One region of the Paenibacillus sp. CR_12 genome, then DNA from elsewhere that is predicted to be linked to it. Evidence: riboswitches for the same ligand, from Rfam matches in the RefSeq annotation. Region 1 holds a riboswitch; each other region holds the start of a gene.
What was found. A riboswitch is a leader RNA that binds a small molecule or an ion and turns the genes downstream of it on or off. The one in region 1 is predicted to bind cyclic di-AMP.
Positions count from the first base shown of each region.

Region 2: it holds a riboswitch for cyclic di-AMP, as region 1 does, so the genes downstream of both, ehuB (ectoine/hydroxyectoine ABC transporter substrate-binding protein EhuB) here and RB297_RS30860 (C40 family peptidase) in region 1, are expected to answer to the same signal.
Region 3: it holds a riboswitch for cyclic di-AMP, as region 1 does, so the genes downstream of both, RB297_RS22590 (APC family permease) here and RB297_RS30860 (C40 family peptidase) in region 1, are expected to answer to the same signal.
Region 4: it holds a riboswitch for cyclic di-AMP, as region 1 does, so the genes downstream of both, RB297_RS20265 (hypothetical protein) here and RB297_RS30860 (C40 family peptidase) in region 1, are expected to answer to the same signal.

Region 1 is NZ_JAVFHO010000016.1:15,224-19,435, forward strand. Features, by position in the region: gene RB297_RS30845 (4a-hydroxytetrahydrobiopterin dehydratase) at 1-209, shown strand, start outside; gene RB297_RS30850 (c-type cytochrome) at 310-666, opposite strand; gene RB297_RS30855 (GNAT family N-acetyltransferase) at 828-1,328, opposite strand; gene RB297_RS30860 (C40 family peptidase) at 1,835-2,308, opposite strand; cyclic di-AMP (ydaO/yuaA leader) riboswitch at 2,313-2,448, opposite strand; gene RB297_RS30865 (hypothetical protein) at 2,795-3,622, opposite strand; gene RB297_RS30870 (M1 family metallopeptidase) at 3,634-4,212, opposite strand, start outside.
Region 2 is NZ_JAVFHO010000009.1:163,156-167,367, reverse strand. Features, by position in the region: gene RB297_RS26535 (SDR family NAD(P)-dependent oxidoreductase) at 66-809, shown strand; cyclic di-AMP (ydaO/yuaA leader) riboswitch at 1,178-1,324, shown strand; gene ehuB (ectoine/hydroxyectoine ABC transporter substrate-binding protein EhuB) at 1,679-2,533, shown strand; gene ehuC (ectoine/hydroxyectoine ABC transporter permease subunit EhuC) at 2,535-3,188, shown strand; gene ehuD (ectoine/hydroxyectoine ABC transporter permease subunit EhuD) at 3,192-3,854, shown strand; gene ehuA (ectoine/hydroxyectoine ABC transporter ATP-binding protein EhuA) at 3,867-4,212, shown strand, end outside.
Region 3 is NZ_JAVFHO010000006.1:212,399-216,610, reverse strand. Features, by position in the region: gene RB297_RS22595 (formate/nitrite transporter family protein) at 1-404, shown strand, start outside; gene RB297_RS22590 (APC family permease) at 545-2,371, opposite strand; cyclic di-AMP (ydaO/yuaA leader) riboswitch at 2,538-2,733, opposite strand; gene RB297_RS22585 (molybdopterin-containing oxidoreductase family protein) at 3,219-4,212, shown strand, end outside.
Region 4 is NZ_JAVFHO010000005.1:326,822-331,033, forward strand. Features, by position in the region: gene kdpA (potassium-transporting ATPase subunit KdpA) at 1-823, opposite strand, end outside; gene RB297_RS20260 (potassium-transporting ATPase subunit F) at 853-927, opposite strand; gene RB297_RS20265 (hypothetical protein) at 1,080-1,490, opposite strand; cyclic di-AMP (ydaO/yuaA leader) riboswitch at 1,620-1,788, opposite strand; cyclic di-AMP (ydaO/yuaA leader) riboswitch at 2,328-2,500, shown strand; gene RB297_RS20270 (hypothetical protein) at 2,636-3,100, shown strand; gene RB297_RS20275 (proline dehydrogenase family protein) at 3,250-4,170, opposite strand.

The DNA of each region.
Region 1 (4,212 bases):
TGAAGGGAATCGCTTTTGTTGATGAAGTGGCAGCTATTTCGGAAGCTTTCGGACATCACCCCTATATCACCATAGATTATAAAGTCGTTACGCTGCGTCTCACTTCCTGGGACGACGGCGGCATTACGGCTGTGGATATTAAGGAAGCGCAGCAGTTTAACGAGGCCTACGAGAAAAGCCGTTCCAAGGACGGCAAATCAGGACAATAGACGGGAGACGGATCCATCCGGTCATAGCTCCCCAATATGTAAAAACACGCTTGCGCCAGGAGGTTCTCCAGGTTCAAGCGTGTTTTGCGTATAAGCTGATTTATTTTTTCTCAGCAAGGTACAGCGCGATGTTTGCGATTTCGTCAGGCTTAAGTTGATCCTTAAAGGAAGGCATACCCTTACGGCCTTTGGTTACAACGTTGAAGATCGCGTCCGCATCCATGTGTCCGCCTACTTGATTCAAAGCCGGTCCAGCGCCGCCTTGAAGTTGGTCACCATGACAGCTGATGCAGCTTGCTTTCAGTGTGGCTTCGGCTGCGGCAGCATCCAGAGTCACTTCCGGCATAGTCGGCTTCTCTTCCTGAGCTACCTGTTCCTTGCCTGGGAGCGTAAACATCAGCGCAATAGCCAACGCACATGCGACGAAGAACAATCCGCTCATGATCCATTTTTGCATCGTCATATCGTCCCTTCTATGTATACTGCACTTTTGCACTTGTCTCCATTATAAACCAACATCCATAGACAGCATAGCCAGTTGTGACAAAAAAAGCAACTATACCGCGCGCCTTCATAAAAAGTACACAAAATTGTGCTTTTTCATATAGACAAAGATTACTATTCCTCATTTGCCGGAGGCTCATACACCATGCAGTGGAAAAGGGCGTTTCCCGTCGGTGTAAGGCGCTCGTACGTATCGGTGATATGAAAGCCCGCCTTTTCGTATGCACGGATCGCGCGCTCATTCCAGGTCATTACCTCCAGGTCGATCTCATCGGCAGGCCGCCTCCGCCTCGCTTCCCGGACAATCGTCTGCATAAACCGTTTACCCATTCCCCGCCCGCACCAATCAGGCCGCATGCCCAGCCCGATCCGCGTAACCTCATGCATCGGAAACAGCTGGGCAAATCCCCATAGCGTCTTCCGTTCATCCAAAATCGAAATGTACTGTTCCCGGCGGATGTCCGGATCCCCAAACTCGATCTCAAGCCCCTTCATCTGCTCCCAGGGAAGAAAACCGTAAATGTTATAGGGAGGAGGATAGGTCCAGGCGCATATTTCTTTCGCGTGCTCTTCACGCATGACCACCGTATGAAATGAAATCGGTGCTGCATCCATTGGCAAAGTCCCCCTGTCATAATTACAAATTAAATTATACCCCATTTCTCAAACATTCTAGCCGCATTCAAAAAGCCCGTCCAAGAGAAGTAGGTCTCCTTTGACGGGCAAACGGATATGTATGGGCAGGACGAGGATAAGACATCGAAGCTTAGGAGGATTCTCCGGTCGACTTTTCATACTGATCATTGCTCATGATGCGTTCGGCATCTACGTATCGCTGCTCGTAGTAGTCCTCAGAAAATAAAATCAATATTTTTCCATTAGGGTGTTTAATGAAGGGAGAGGAGGGTATATAAAGGGTAGAAGATGCAATGACTTGAGGAAGCGAAGAGAATTTGCATAATAATTTTCTTTTTTTCTCGAAAAGTGGGAACTTTTTCGTTGTCCCAAACGTTATAAAGGTATACACAGAGCAGACAAAAGAAAAAGCCGCTGGATGAGATCGGCACAATCTCATACGCCCAGGGCTTCTTGTAAAGGATAAATCAATGAAGTTCCAATAATTAATTGTAGTTCACAGCTACAGACTTGTACGTAGACTGACTCATGACTCGCTTAGCACCTACGTATCGATTGGCGTAATAGCTCTGGCTCAGCGGACTAATGATGACACCGCGCGAGGATGAGGAATGAGCGAATTTGCCGCCCCCAACATAAATACCCACATGAGATACACCTCTGCCGGATGTGTTGAAGAACACGAGATCGCCAGCTTTCAGCTTGCTCTTGGCTACGGCCGTACCGACTTTGTATTGAGCTCCAGACGTGCGCGGCAGGCTTAGACCAAGTTTCTTGTAGATATAGCTGGTGAATCCGGAGCAGTCAAAACCATTCGTTGTGGTTCCACCTGTTTTATAAGAGACACCAATGGCTGGTTTGATTGCAGTATTTAATTTGGAATCGGCGAAAGCGCTTCCGGTCCCTAATGTGAGTGCGAGGGCCAGGCCTAGAGAAATGGCCGTTAACTTCTTTTTCAAAACAAAAAGCTCCTTCCATTGCCTGCGAGGTTAGCTTAAGGGTTCGGTTGAAGGTCCCCTATGATCCCTCTCTTGCGAGATCAATTCACCCAAAACGGATCCCCCGCTTCCCAATCATGGGAATTCGGCTCCTTAAAATGTTGATGAACCCATTCATTGACGTCTGACGTTCCAACATGCTTAACGAAATTACATAGTTCCAGCAAAAAGTTACAGTAAAGATGACAAAGTTGTTACTAACATATTCGTTATTTTAGCAGAGTATTAACAATTTGGCAAATGAGGAAAGCTCATTTTTATACAAAAAAACCTGTCCCCATCATGCGGGATCAGGTTTTTTTGTAATTTGGCCATCGGAAAATGTAATATTGAGGAAAAATGAGCTTCTATTCTTTGTAAAATCAAGTCCGAGAGAGAAATGTGTCGCTTCCGATTACAGCATATTTACGAGCTTGTTTATCATATGATGGTAACGAAATGTAACGATTAGGCATGCTGCGAGGAAGAATCCCGCCACAAATGGTATTGGGCGGAAATTACCCAAATTTGGAAGAGTCCATTCAGAAAATAAGAGGCTTGCTGAATAATCAAGCCAATCAATCCCGCCCAGAAGAGCGATGCCGAGCTTAGGAGCAAAAGAATGACGCAGGCCGATCCGCCAACGGTAAGGGATAACAGCACAGCCGTGCCCAGTCGGCGGAAGAGCGCAAGAACGGAGCTGATCATGCCGGAATTGTCCGTACGGCCGAATTGCATATAGAGCAATAACAGGCGAATCAGATAGGCGTACAGAAACCATCCGGCTGCATGAGGCAGCGCATGAAGCAGCAGAACCGGCTCATGGATCCCGTTCAGCAGAATCGGAAGGATTTTGGGCAGAATCCAGTATCCGGGCACAAAGGTAAGAACAAGTTCGATCAGATAAAATACCGTAACGGGCTTCCATAGCTTCTGCATGCCGGTGAAGAAGAATAATCCGCGCTCGCCCTTGGCCTCCTGGTGGAGGTTATAGAAGATGCCTGCCCGAATGAGCGGGGTACATACCATCCGGATCAGGAGCAGAGCGGCCAGAAGCCAACCATAGGTATGGACCGTGCCGCTTAACGATAGACTCATCTCGCCCTCGTAGAAGAATAACAGGCGGCTAAGCTCGTTAGGGGCAGAATCCGGATACCGCATCAGCAGGGGGACGACTGCCGATTTTACAAGCCGGTACAGGCAATATCCCCACAGCATGCGGTACAAGAACAGCAGAATGGAGACGTATAATTGGTCTTTAACACTGATCCACCCTTGGCCTGCATAACTTTTCATGTGCTCCCCCCTCACCATGACAGGCTGCCGAACAACGTCTCCACAAGCTTGGTAATACTGAGATTCCAGCGTGTGACCACCTTCGGATCCATTCCTGCCTTCATATAGTTATTGATGTGTCTATTCTCCAGAACGATGGAGTATTTCGGATCAACCATGGCCCAGGCGAGCGGGGTGCTGTACTCCAGGGTGTACGTAACTTTTCCGTCCTTGCCGCTCCAGGTTCGCTCCACCGTTTTGCCGTCTTCAAAGGCGAACACGATAGGCACATCGGTTATATCTCCGTCCTTGCTCGTAATCTTGACCGTGGATTCATACCGCGGATGGTCTGACGTGCCTTTATTTTTGGTTTTGATCACATCGATGGCGACGTCGGCCATTTGGCTTCCATATACATATTGGTCAAAATACGATTGCCAGGAGGTTTTGCTTACTTGCTCGACGACTTTCTGAAAATCAGACGTGGTTGGGTGCTTGAAACGGTATTTCTGGGCATAGGTATGCATGATTTTCCCCATCATCTGTGGACCGACCTGCCGTTCAATGCCTTGCAGCACCAGCTTGCCTCTCGTGTAAACATTCAGCGCGTA
Region 2 (4,212 bases), on a different contig from region 1:
TATTTGCCCATTCTACATGAATGGATAGCCGGTTGATGAATTTACAACATAGGAGTGATCAACGCATGAAATTTGATTCCAAGGTTGTCATCGTGACGGGGGGCGCCAGCGGGATTGGCGAAGCGGCAGTCAGACTTTTTGCAAAAGAGGGGGCCAAGGTCGTTATCGCGGATTATTCCGACCAGGGCCAAGCGGTTTCCGACGAATTGAGAGGAGCCGGCTTTGAAGCGCTGTTCGTCAAAACGGATGTAACCCAAGAGCAGGAAGTCGCGAATATGGTGAATCAGACGGTGCAGCATTTTGGCCATGTCGATGTATTGTTTGCCAATGCAGGCATAGCCCATGATGCTCCTGCCGATCAGTTAACGATGGATAACTGGCAGAGAACGATTGATATTAATCTGACAGGGGTCTTCCTGTGCGATAAATATGTTATTCAGCAAATGCTGTCCCAAGGAACCGGAGGGGCAATCGTAAACTGCGGCTCGATCCATAGCCATGTCGGAAAAGCAGGGGTAACCGCCTATGCTTCGGCTAAGGGAGGCGTCAAGCTGTTAACCCAGTCGCTCAGCGCAGACTATGCCTCCAAAGGAATCCGAATCAATGCCGTGTGTCCGGGATATATCGATACGCCGCTGATCAAGGGAAGAACGGAAGCGATCACGCAGCACCTGGTCGGCCTTCATCCGATGGGCCGTTTGGGACAGCCGGAAAAAGTGGCCAAAGCCGTGTTGTTCCTCGCCAGTGAAGATGCCTCCTTCATTACGGGCACGAGCCTGCTGGTGGATGGCGGCTATACCGCGGTATGATGAGAAAAGCCCTGATGCTAAGCATCGGGGCTTTTTTTCAAGTCATTCCAGGCGTTGTTATCAGACTTATTATGGAGTGTTTCAAAATTTTTTTTCGGTCCCGTATTTCATACGGGCAGACTTCCTGATCCGGGGCTCATTCATGGCATAAAACATATATGGCATGAACGATTTCCGCAAGACCCGTCAAATGCCTGCTATATAGCGGAAAATGGAGCATGGATTCCATGACCAATCCGGTGTATGGACAGCCTTAAATAAGGTGTTCGAAAGGCCCGATATTTTCGTTGCAAAAACGGTGTTTTTTACTTCTGAATTTCCAGAAAAAGCGGTTAAAGGGGTTTGACTTTTCCTGAGCTTCCCTTTATCATGAACACACGCTTAGTTTCCGGCATACATATTCCGGAAAGCGGGGGAACCAGTTTCACCAGGGGCGAGTCACTTGGAATTCACGAGTGTAGGGTACCATCTTACCCGAGTCCGTCAGCTAACCTCGTCAGCAGTGGATGGGTCTTGCATACATAATGGATGTTCATACAAAAGGCCCTTTATTCTCTATAGGGGCCTTTTCTCTATTTTTTGACCCCCTGCTGGCGGAGCTATGTCTAGATCCCCTGTTTGGTGGTCTTTTTGCATTCAATTACAGAGGAGGGGCAACGTCTGCAAATGTGGAATGAAATGAATCGATCAGACGGCATTGGGTCAAAGCGCGCAAGGAAGCGGATGAATCATCTTCCCTGAAGCCTCGTCCCATGCAAGGGTATCTGAACGTCTATATATCCAAGTTAACACATGTGCTAACACGGATAATTTCGTCATGCCGTTTTTTTAAGAAAGTGAAAAGTTATTACGAAAGGTTGTGGAAGGTTTTGAAGAAAGTGGTTGTGCTGGTGTTGTCCGTGATGATGGTGGTATTGCTCGCGGCTTGCGGCGACAAAGGAAGTACGCTGGATCGAGCCATTGAGCAGGGATATATCACCGTAGGGTTTGCGAACGAGAAGCCGTATGCCTACAAAGAAGCCAATGGGGAGCTCACGGGCGAGGCGGTTGAGATTGCCCGCGTTATTCTGGAGCGTCTTGGCATCAAGGAGATGAGAGGGGAGTTAACGGAATTCGGTTCGCTGGTCGCCGGATTGCAGGCCGATCGGTTTGATCTGATCACGGCAGGCATGTTCATTAATCCGGACCGCTGCTCTGCCGTCCTGTTCGCGAATCCGGAGTACAGCATCGGGGAAGCCCTTGCGGTAAAGCAAGGGAATCCGATGGATCTCGGAAGCTATGAGGACATTGCCAAGAATGAGCAGGCCAAGGTGGCCGTCATGACCGGCGCGGTCGAAATCGGCTACATGGAGAAATCGGGCATTCCTGCGGACCGGATCGTACAGGTCCCTGACCAGGCTTCGGCGATCAGCGCCCTCCAGGCCGATCGGGTGCAGGCGATTACCATGACGGGGCCGTCCCTGCAGGCGATGCTGGATTCAGCCAGCGACGACAGCATCGAACGCGTGGCTGATTTCGAGCAGCCGGTCATCGACGGCGAAAGCGTTCGCGGTTACGGGGCTACGGCTTTCCGCCAAGCGGATACCGAGTTCCAGGAGGCTTATAATGCAGAGCTTGAAAAGATGAAGGAGTCGGGCGAGCTGCTGGAAATTTTGCAAGAGTTCGGGTTCACGGAAGAAGAGCTCCCGGGTGAGATGACGGCCGCTGCGCTCTGCGGGGAATAGCATGCCGAATTCTTGGATCGATTTTCTTCCGACGCTGCTCAAAGGAGCAGAGATCACGATTATCGTCGCGTTCTTTTCAGCCATCCTGGCTATCGTGATGTCCTTTGCAGCCGGGTTGTGCCGGCTGTCGAAGCTGTGGATCGTCCGCACGGCGACCGCCGTGTACGTCGAAGTCTTTCGGGGAACCTCCTTGCTGGTGCAGCTCTTCTGGTTGTATTTTGCCCTTCCGTTCATCGGCATCGAGCTTCCGAAAATGCTGGCGGCGATCCTCGCGATCGGACTTAACTTCGGCGCATACGGCTCCGAGATTGTTCGCAGCGCGGTGCTGGCCGTTCCGAAAGGACAGTGGGAAGCTGCCGTGGCGCTTAACATGAAGCCTTGGCAGAGGCTGTGGAACGTTATACTACCCCAAGCGTCCCTGCGAATGCTTCCCCCGTTCGGGAATCAACTTGTGGAACTCATCAAATCCACTTCGCTCGTTTATTTCATCACGATGGCGGATTTGACGTATCAGGCGATGGTGCTCCGCAACAATTACATCTCTTGGACCACCGAGATTCTGGTGCTGCTGCTCCTCATGTATTTTGTCATCGCCACGCTCGTCTCGATGGCGGTTCGACTGCTGGAGCGCAAACTGACCGCGGGGAGGCTGTAGCGGATGTGGGATTGGAAATATGTGTTTGAAATACTGCCGCAGCTTCTGAGCGCATTAAAAATGACGGTATGGGTCACGCTCTGTGCTTTTGTGGTGGCATTGATTATCGGACTGCTGCTTGCCTTTGCCGCGCGGAGTACATTTAAGCCCTTGTCGCTCATCACCAAAGGAATCATAGAATTTATTCGCAATACCCCCTTGCTGGTACAGGTGTTCTTCCTGTATTACAGCTTGCCGCTGCTGACGGGCATTTCGATTCCGGCCTTCTATGCGGGGGTCATCGGCCTGGGGCTGCATTACAGCACGTATCTGTCGGAGGTGTACCGTTCCGGCATTGAAGGGGTGCCGAAAGGACAGTGGGAAGCCGCAACCGCACTGAACTACACGAAATCCCAGACCTGGCGGAGCATTATACTGCCGCAAGCGGTGCCGCCGATCATCCCGGTGCTGGGCAATTATTTGATTGTCATGTTTAAGGAAACGCCGATTCTATGCGCCATAACGCTGGTTGAGATGATGCTGACGGCCAAAAATATCGTGTCGCAATCATTTCGCGCTTTCGAACCGTACACGCTGGTCGGGATTCTGTTCCTGATCATCAGTTATATTGCGTCTTTGCTGGTGCAAAGGCTGGAGAAGCGTTTGAATCTGCAGCGTGGAAAATAAGGAGGGAGTCTATTGAATGCCGTTGTAATCGATGAGCAGGCCGAAGAGGCGAAGAAGCCGCAGCGGGAAAGAAATCCCGTTACGGGCTCACAGCCGATCGTGAAATATGCGGGCGTGACCAAGTCGTATGGCGACCTGCAGGTGCTGAAGGGCATCGATCTGGAGATGAAGCCGGGAGAAAAGGTGGCCGTGATCGGACCGAGCGGATCTGGCAAAACGACGATGGGCCGAATGCTGATGACGCTGGAGGAGCCGACCGAGGGGACCATCGAGGTCGATGGCGAGCTGCTCTGGCATATGGAGGAGAAGGGCAGGCTGGTCCGGGCAAACGAGAAGCATCTGCATCGGATGCGGTGCA
Region 3 (4,212 bases), on a different contig from region 1:
ACAGCTTCCTGCAAGCCTTCCTGTCGGGCATCGGGTGCAACTGGCTCGTAGCCCTCGCCGTATGGCTGTCCTACGGATCGGATCAGATGAGCGGCAAAATTCTCGGGATCTGGTTTCCGACCATGGCGTTTGTCGCCATCGGGTTTCAGCACGTGGTGGCCAACATGTTTCTCATCCCGGCCGCGATTTTTGAAGGCTATTACAGCTGGGGCGAGTATCTGATGAACTTCATTCCGGTATGGCTGGGCAATTTCGTTGGCGGCGCGTTATTTGTGGGAGCGACATACGGAACCGTTTATTTAAAGCAGGAGAAACAGGCCGCAGCCGCTCCGCGCGGCGAGCAGACGCATGTGCCATCGGCCGGCGCTCCTCAACAGGTTCATTCGGCGCAGAATGTTTCCTAATGCCGGAAGCCTGGCGAGCGTCTGGCTTAAAGAAAAAGCTGCGTTCAACCGTCCTTGATGAAAGGCAGCGGTTGATCGCAGCTTTTTGTCGTGATGGGCGAGGCTGTCCCCAGTAATGAATCAAGCAGGGAACAAGCCCGCTATTTTTTTAAATGGTAGGGAACCGTCGTGATGATCACGTCTCTCCGATACAGGAGATGTGCCCGGATGAGCAGGCTGGATTGATTGTGCAGGAAATTATGCCAGCCCTTCTTTGGGATGAACTGCGGAATGACGACGGTAACCTGATAGTCGGATTCGCTGGCCTTGCGCTGCACGGTATCGATGAATTTCGTCAGCGGCTGAATGATGCTCCGATAAGGCGAGTGCAGCGTTACCAGCCGGATGTCCGGCTGCCACTTTTTCCATTTTTCCTGGAAGGCGACTTCCTCCTCCCGCTCGAACGGCACGTACACCGCGATGATTTGGCCCGCTCCCAGCGATTTGGCGTAATTCAGCGAGTTCTCCACCACATGCGTGATTCCTGCCACAGGCAGGATGATGACATTCCCCTCAATCGGCTTAACCGGCTCGCAGGTCGTAATCCGGAGCTGGTCCGCTACCGCCTCGTAATGCTTGCGGATCCGGGTGAAAATCCAGATGATCAGCGGCAGGAATATCAGCACGGTCCACACCTGGGCGAATTTCGTAAAGAAGAAGATCATGGTCACGATAAAGCTGATGCATGCGCCGGTGGTGTTAATGATCAGTTTGACGATCCAGCCTTCGGGCTTTTCGCGAATCCATTTCACCATCATCCCCGTCTGGGAGAGGGTAAACGGGATAAACACGCCGACGGCATAGAGCGGAATCAGATGCTCGGTTTTGCCTTCAAAAGCCAGCAGCAGCAGAATGGAGAAAAATCCAAGAATAATGATTCCGTTCGAGTATCCCAGACGGTCGCCGCGGACGGTGAACATTCTAGGAATGAACTTATCCTTCGCCAGATTGACGGCAAGCAGGGGAAAAGCGGAATACCCCGTGTTGGCGGCAAGGATCAGAATTAAGGCCGTTGTCCCTTGTATGAAGTAATAAAGCGCATTTCGCCCGAAGGTGTGCTCGGCAATTTGGGAAACGACCGTGACTTGTTCGCTGGGACTGACCCCATAGTAATAAGCCAGGAAAACGATGCCCGAAAATAACAGGGCCAGCAGCGACCCCATCGCCACCAGAGTTTTGGCCGCGTTATTCGGGGCCGGGTCTTTGAAATTCGGAATGGCATTGGAAATCGCCTCCACGCCGGTCAGGGCGGAGCTGCCCGAGGCAAATGCGCGCAGGAGCAGAAACAAGCTCAGCCCGGCTACGGGCGTGCCGATCGGCGTATGAAGCTCCGGAGACGCATGGCCTGTGGCAATGTTGAATATCCCTACCCCGATCAGGATGAATAACGCAAGCACGAACAGGTAAACCGGATAAGCCAGTATGGAGGCCGACTCCGTAACCCCTCTTAAATTCAATACGGTCAAGCATAGAACGAACACGATGGAAATCGGCAGATTATAGGCATGCAATTCCGGAAAAGCCGACGTGATCGCATCCGTCCCGGCCGACACGCTGACCGCAACCGTCAGGATATAGTCCACGAGCAAGGAACCGCCGGCAACCAGCCCCGGGTACATGCCCAAATTCCGTTTGGACACGACATATGCGCCGCCGCCGTGCGGATAGGAGAAAATAATTTGTCTGTACGACAGGATAAGTGCCAGCAACAAGACCAGGACGCCGACGGCAATCGGTATGGAATACCAATAGGCAGCTGCCCCGACGGTCATCAACACAATGAGGATTTGTTCCGGGCCATAGGCCACGGACGATAGCGCATCGGATGACAGGATGGCCAGCGCCTTGGTTTTATTCAGCTTTTGTTCGCCTAATTCCGTCGATTTAAGCGGTCTTCCGATGAGGAAGCGCTTGATTGAGGATAACATGGTTGTTTTTCACCGCCGCTTAAGATTAAGTTCATGGTAGAAGCTCCCTGAACGGACTTCTATCGGTGTTTTTTATATGCTGGACATAGGAGCGGTCACCCTTCCTATGCTGATTTTTGGCAAACAAAAAACACAGGGTAGAACCCTGTGTTTGATCACAAGTTCACAACCCTCCCGATCAACGCTGACGAGGTTAGCTGTCGGATTCGGGCGGTGAGAGTCGCCCTACCTGATTCCATCGCGGCGTACGTACGCGATGGAATCAGGATTCACCCCTTAGTATGGTTGAAGGATCCTATAGGTATCCTTCCATACGGTTGGTTCCCCCGCTTTCCATCAAGGAAATTAAGCGAATGTCATGTGAATATGAAGAATGTTTTCGAAGCTGAATAGTATATTACGCCTGCTCCAATCGTTTGTAAAACATCCTCCAACGAGCATTCGAACAAAATTATTTATAAAAAATGACAGATAAGCGCTTACATAATGACGTGGCTTTGACAGGCTTTTTATTTTGCATGTTTTCTGCGAAAATCACGAGTTTCTATAATATGGAAGGTTAGTCGCGGGGAACATCGGTCACTGGGAGGATGCCATATAAACAAATTCGCCATGCCGGTCTCGGGGGAGGAGACACTGGCATGGCGAATTTTTTTGGGAGTGGTCCATGATTCGGCAAGGAAGAGAAAGGGTCTGGGTTCCTCTTCTTTGCTCTTGATAGGAATATACCCGGGGGGAAGAAAAGTGAATCACCTGATTAGAAAAAAATGTATGACTTTACTGGAACCCCGATTTTCTTTTAAGATAATGGGATATGATGCAGCCGAGCAAAAGGGGGAAGCACGAAATGACTCAAGCGATGATTCATCAGGAAAACGGCGTATTTCCGGCGGTATGTCCGTTGGATTGTCCCGATACATGCGGCCTGCTGCTGCATAAAGAGAACGGAAAAATCGTCAAGGTGACCGGTAATCCGGAGCATCCGATTACGCAGGGAGCCATCTGCAATAAAGTCCGTAATATGGCACACCGGGTGTACCATCCGGAACGCGTGCTCTATCCGCTGCGAAGAGTAGGTCCCAAGGGAGAGGGCGCCTTCGAGCGGATCAGCTGGGACGAAGCCATTCAGGAGATAGCCGGACGCTATAAGGGCTTGATCGAGGAACACGGCTCCGAGAGCATCCTGCCCTACAGCTTCTACGGCAATATGGGGATATTGAGCGTCGACGGCATGGACCGCAGGTTCTTCAACAGGCTGGGTGCCAGCCGCCTGAAGCAGTCGATCTGCAATTCCGCGGGCAATGAGGGCTGGAAATCCGTGATGGGGTTTAATGGGGGAACCGTTCCGGAGGACACCGTACGAGCCGACGTCATCCTCGTCTGGGGCGGCAACATCGTCAGCACCAATATGCACCAGATGGTGATTGCAGAGAAAGCGCGCAAAGCCGGTGCCAAGGTCGTTGTGATCGATGTCCACAAGAACCAGACGGGGCAATGGGCGGACTGGTTCATTCCGCTGTATCCAGGCACGGATGCGGCGCTGGCCGTCGGCCTCATGCACATCATGTTCCGTGACGGCATGGTAAATGAGGAATTCCTCCGCAAGTATACGATTGGTCATGAAGCCTTGCGCGAGCACGCCAAAGAATACACGCCGGAGCACGTTTCTTCCATTACCGGCATCTCGATCGAGGATATCGAGAAATTGGCCGAGCTCTACGGCCGGGCCGATACCTCCTACATCCATATCGGCAACGGTCTTCAGCATCACGACAACGGCGGCTTGACGGTGCGCAGCATTGCCGCGCTTCCCGCTTTGACCGGACAATGGCTGAAGCGGG
Region 4 (4,212 bases), on a different contig from region 1:
TCGCGAACAAACCAAATGTGTAAGGAAGCGCCGCCCCGAGACTCCACATGGACAGAATCTCGATCACATTGGTCAGCGGGGACGGGTTCTCGAACGGATGCGCCGAGTTGGCCCCCATAAAACCGCCCCCATTGGTGCCCAGATGCTTGATCGATTCGAGCGCAGCCACCGGACCCACCGCTATTTGCTGCTCGCTTCCTTCCAGCGTCGTGACGCTGAGCGTAGGCTTCAGGGTCTGCGGCACCTGCAGCGCCACCAGCACCATCGCAATGATGAAAGCAGCCGGAATGAATACCCGGGTATGCGCCTTAACGAAGTCCTCAAAAAAGTTGCCGACGGTCGTGCCCTTGCTGGTCACCGCCCGGATAAAAGCAATCGCCACGCACAGCCCGGTCGCCGCGGACGTAAACATCATCATCGTAATGACGGCCATCTGGGCCAGATAAGACAATCCCGACTCCCCGCTGTAATGCTGAAGATTCGTATTGGTCATGAAGCTGATCATCGTATTGAACGACAAGATCGGTTCCATATGGCCGATGCCGTTCGGGTTCAGCGGCAGCACCTTCTGCAGCCGCAGAATCAAGTAGCCCGCCGCAACCAGCACGATATTCGTTAACACAAAGCTGACGGCATATCCTTTCCATGTCATCCCCTTGCGTTCTTTCAAGCCGATCAGAGCAAAGATCGGTTTCTCCGCCCAGGAGAACCATCTGTCCGTTCCATTGCTTTCATAACGAAACACCTGATATAGATAAGTTCCCAGCGGCTTGACCAGCAGCACTAGAACGAGTATAACGATGGCAATTTGTAAAATGCCCATGACGATGCCTTCCTCCTTCAGCCGTTTCCCTAGAATTTTTCAGGGTGAATCAGCGCATAAATCAAATAGAGAAAAATAAAAATCGTGAATATCAACATGATCATCACGGCTGATCAGCCTCCGGTTCCGAAACCACGCGCCCGCACCAGGACATAAACAGCATGAGCAGTCCGTAGGTTCCTCCCAAAATGAGCACCATAACTAAATCCTGCATGAATGTAACCTCCCCTAACTCTTGTGGCGTCAGTCCAAACGCTTAGCTCATAACGGATGCCATCAGAAAGGACACCTGATGATGATTCGTATGAAGCACCACATCGGCACCCAGCCCTTTGTATATCAAGCGCGGATTGCCGGAATGGGTGATCACGTAAATCGACTCCGAGGTCCATGTCCGGCAGATCCGCAAGTAGCGGCAGCACAGATTCAAGCTGCTTTCGAACAGAAACACCTTGCTGACGGGAAACTCGGGAATGATCCAGGTCTGCTCGTCTCTTGTATCAATCAAAATGATGGGTTTGCAGCCCAGTTCTCGCAGCCTCTGCTGCTCAGCCCGGTTGTTGGCTATAGCCGCAAACGGAACACGTTTGTGAATCAGCTGGCGGACGAATTCCTCCCCGGCCTTGTTCGGCGCGGATACCAGGATGAATTCCTGTGGTTTCTCCATCTTCGTTTCTCCTACTAAGGTCAGAAAGAGAAGGCAACAACAAAGAAGCCTGCGGAAAGAGAAGAACTCTTCCCGCAGGCTTCTTACAGGACACGGTGAAATACACCGTGGCCCAAGTCCACGACAATCGTTGCCTCTCTCGATACGCTTACGAGGTTAGCTGACGGATTCGGGCGTGAGAGTCGCCCTACCCATAGACCGTTATCTTGTCTACAGGATTCACCCCAGAGAGATCAGGTTCATCTCCCGACTGGTTCCCCCGTACCTTTTCCATTCAAGGACTCAGCGAAAATTAATAACGAGTAGCATGTTATTCTATTAGCCATTGACTTGTCATCCAGACTGGGCATAACAGCACAGCAACAGGAGGTTCACGCGGTGAGAGTCGCCTCTACCTTCAAATCTCAGCAAGGCCCATGGTGCCTTCGCCATCGATCCATAAAGGCTTAGGGGCAGCTCTCACACTGCCTTTAGACCTTCATGAAACGGCTGCCCGTATGCCTTGGTCGTTGATGACCGTCAATTCATAGTTCGTATCATACGTCCGGCCCCGCAGGATGTAAATGTGAGCAAAAACACATCTAGCGTTATGTCGAACAGGAACCAAGCAGTATTTCGTCTTTATCTTCCGAATACTGCTCTATACTATGTATTTCTCTTGTTTTCTCTTATTTATCGCAATCCAACGAGATACCGAGATTTTGCCACGATAATAGATGACACGGCCGATTGTACGCGTTTTCTTTTACCGTTTTCATCACATTTCGGAATCTATTCGTCCCATACGGTCATTTACTTTTCGTTTCCTCCGGCGTATGATTCATCCATCTATCCGAAACACGTGATACGCCGAGCTCCCGACAGACCGGGAGACGGGGGAACCAAAGTCACCAGTCTTCGATTGGTGAATGGGGTGAATCCGCTGCGCCTAGGATCGAAGGGCCCAGCGGTAGGGTGCTCTCAGTCCGAATCCGTCAGCTAACCTCGTAGGCGCGTTGTTGAGAGAGAATACCATCCAAGCTTTGGCATAGCGGCCGCTGAATTGGGGCTCTAACCATAAATAGGCCTGGAGAGCGGGGTTTCTCTGCTCACCAGGCCTATTTGCCGTGCATATAACATTCTTATAAAGGAGCGTAGATCAAATCATGACGAAACTCATCGAGGCAGCGCTTACACCCGTCATCGAAACCGCAGTGCCTGCATTAGGTGAAGAGACTATCGGCCATATGGAGATATTTCGTTTCGACCGAGGCTCGGCCGAACGCTTTATCCCATGGAGCGATCATGGCTGGAACTGCGGCTTGTTCAAAGTCAGCTGCAAAGACGCGGCAGGATATGTCGAATATGCCCTGCCAAGCACGAGAGAATTTTCGGACCTGGTCCGCTGGGCATCCGTCTTCTCAAGGCTGAGAGGCATGTCCGTGACTGAGGCCATTCGCTATGCCCGAAAGCAGCAGCAGTGGGGACCCGCACGGATGCAACTTGCTGTATCGGCCCTCGCCGATCTGGAGATCAACCTGCATCGGCACATCACCCGAGAGCGGTTAGGCGGACTGCCGCTGGAGCGCTCCTTCCTTATGAATTGCTCGGAGGCGTATTATCATTTCTAGGGGCAGCAGCTACAGAGAGCCACTGTCCCCGTTTCCTTTGGATTGGGCACTTCTAAGCAGCCTGATGTTTTTTGAAACCATGAAGAACCCCGTCAAAAAGCCACTTATTTCACCAGGCATTTTGACGGGGTTCTGCAATCGGATCCCGCTCACTTGAACATATTTTTGAGCACCATCATCAGGTTGGCCGGCTTCTCTGCCAACCTCCGGGTGAAATACGGGTACCACATCGTTCCATAGGGCAAATAACACCGGATACGGTAGCCGTCCTGCGCAAGCGCTGCTTGATCGTTCATCCGCAGTCCATACAGCATCTGAAATTCATAGTCCTGTTTGTCTATGCGGCTCTGCTCGGCAAATACCTTCACCCAGTCGATGATGTTGTCATCATGCGAGGCAATCGCGACGTAGGCTCCTTGGTCGAAATGCATTTTGACCAATTTCTTGTAGTTGTCAATGACCTCCCGCTTCTGCTGAAAGGCGATGGTTCCCGGCTCTTTGTACGCGCCCTTTACCAGCCGCAGATTAACGCCGGCCCTTAACAGATTCTTCACGTCCTCCTCCGTACGGAACAAGTAGGCCTGCATCACGGTCCCCACATTGGTCAGCCCCTCCTTATGAAGGCGGAGCGTCATATCGATGGTTGCCTGGGTATACGGCGAATCCTCCATGTCCAGGCGAACGAAGTTGCTGTGCTCTTTAGCCTTTCTTACCACCGACCTGATGTTTTCGTAAGCCTTCTCGGGGTTCAGGGCCATGCCCATTTGCGTCGGTTTCAAGGATACGTTCGATTGCACTTCGCGCCTCGCAATCCCTTCCACCAGCTTCAAATATTCCTCCCGGTACCCGGCCGCTTCATCCAGCGTCGTAATGCCCTCCCCTAAATGATCCAGCGTAACGAGAATGCCTTTCGCGTTCAGCCTCTCGATTTCGTCCAGCGCCTCATCCAAGGTATCGCCGGCAATGAATCGGCCAGCCAATTTCCGACCGTACTTGATAGACAGCCATTTCACGAGTTTATTGCCGGACACCGTCAGGATCACTTTACGGTACAGCTCGGTTCCGTCCATGCGCGCGCCCCCTTTGCAAGGTAAACCAAAATGCACTCTATC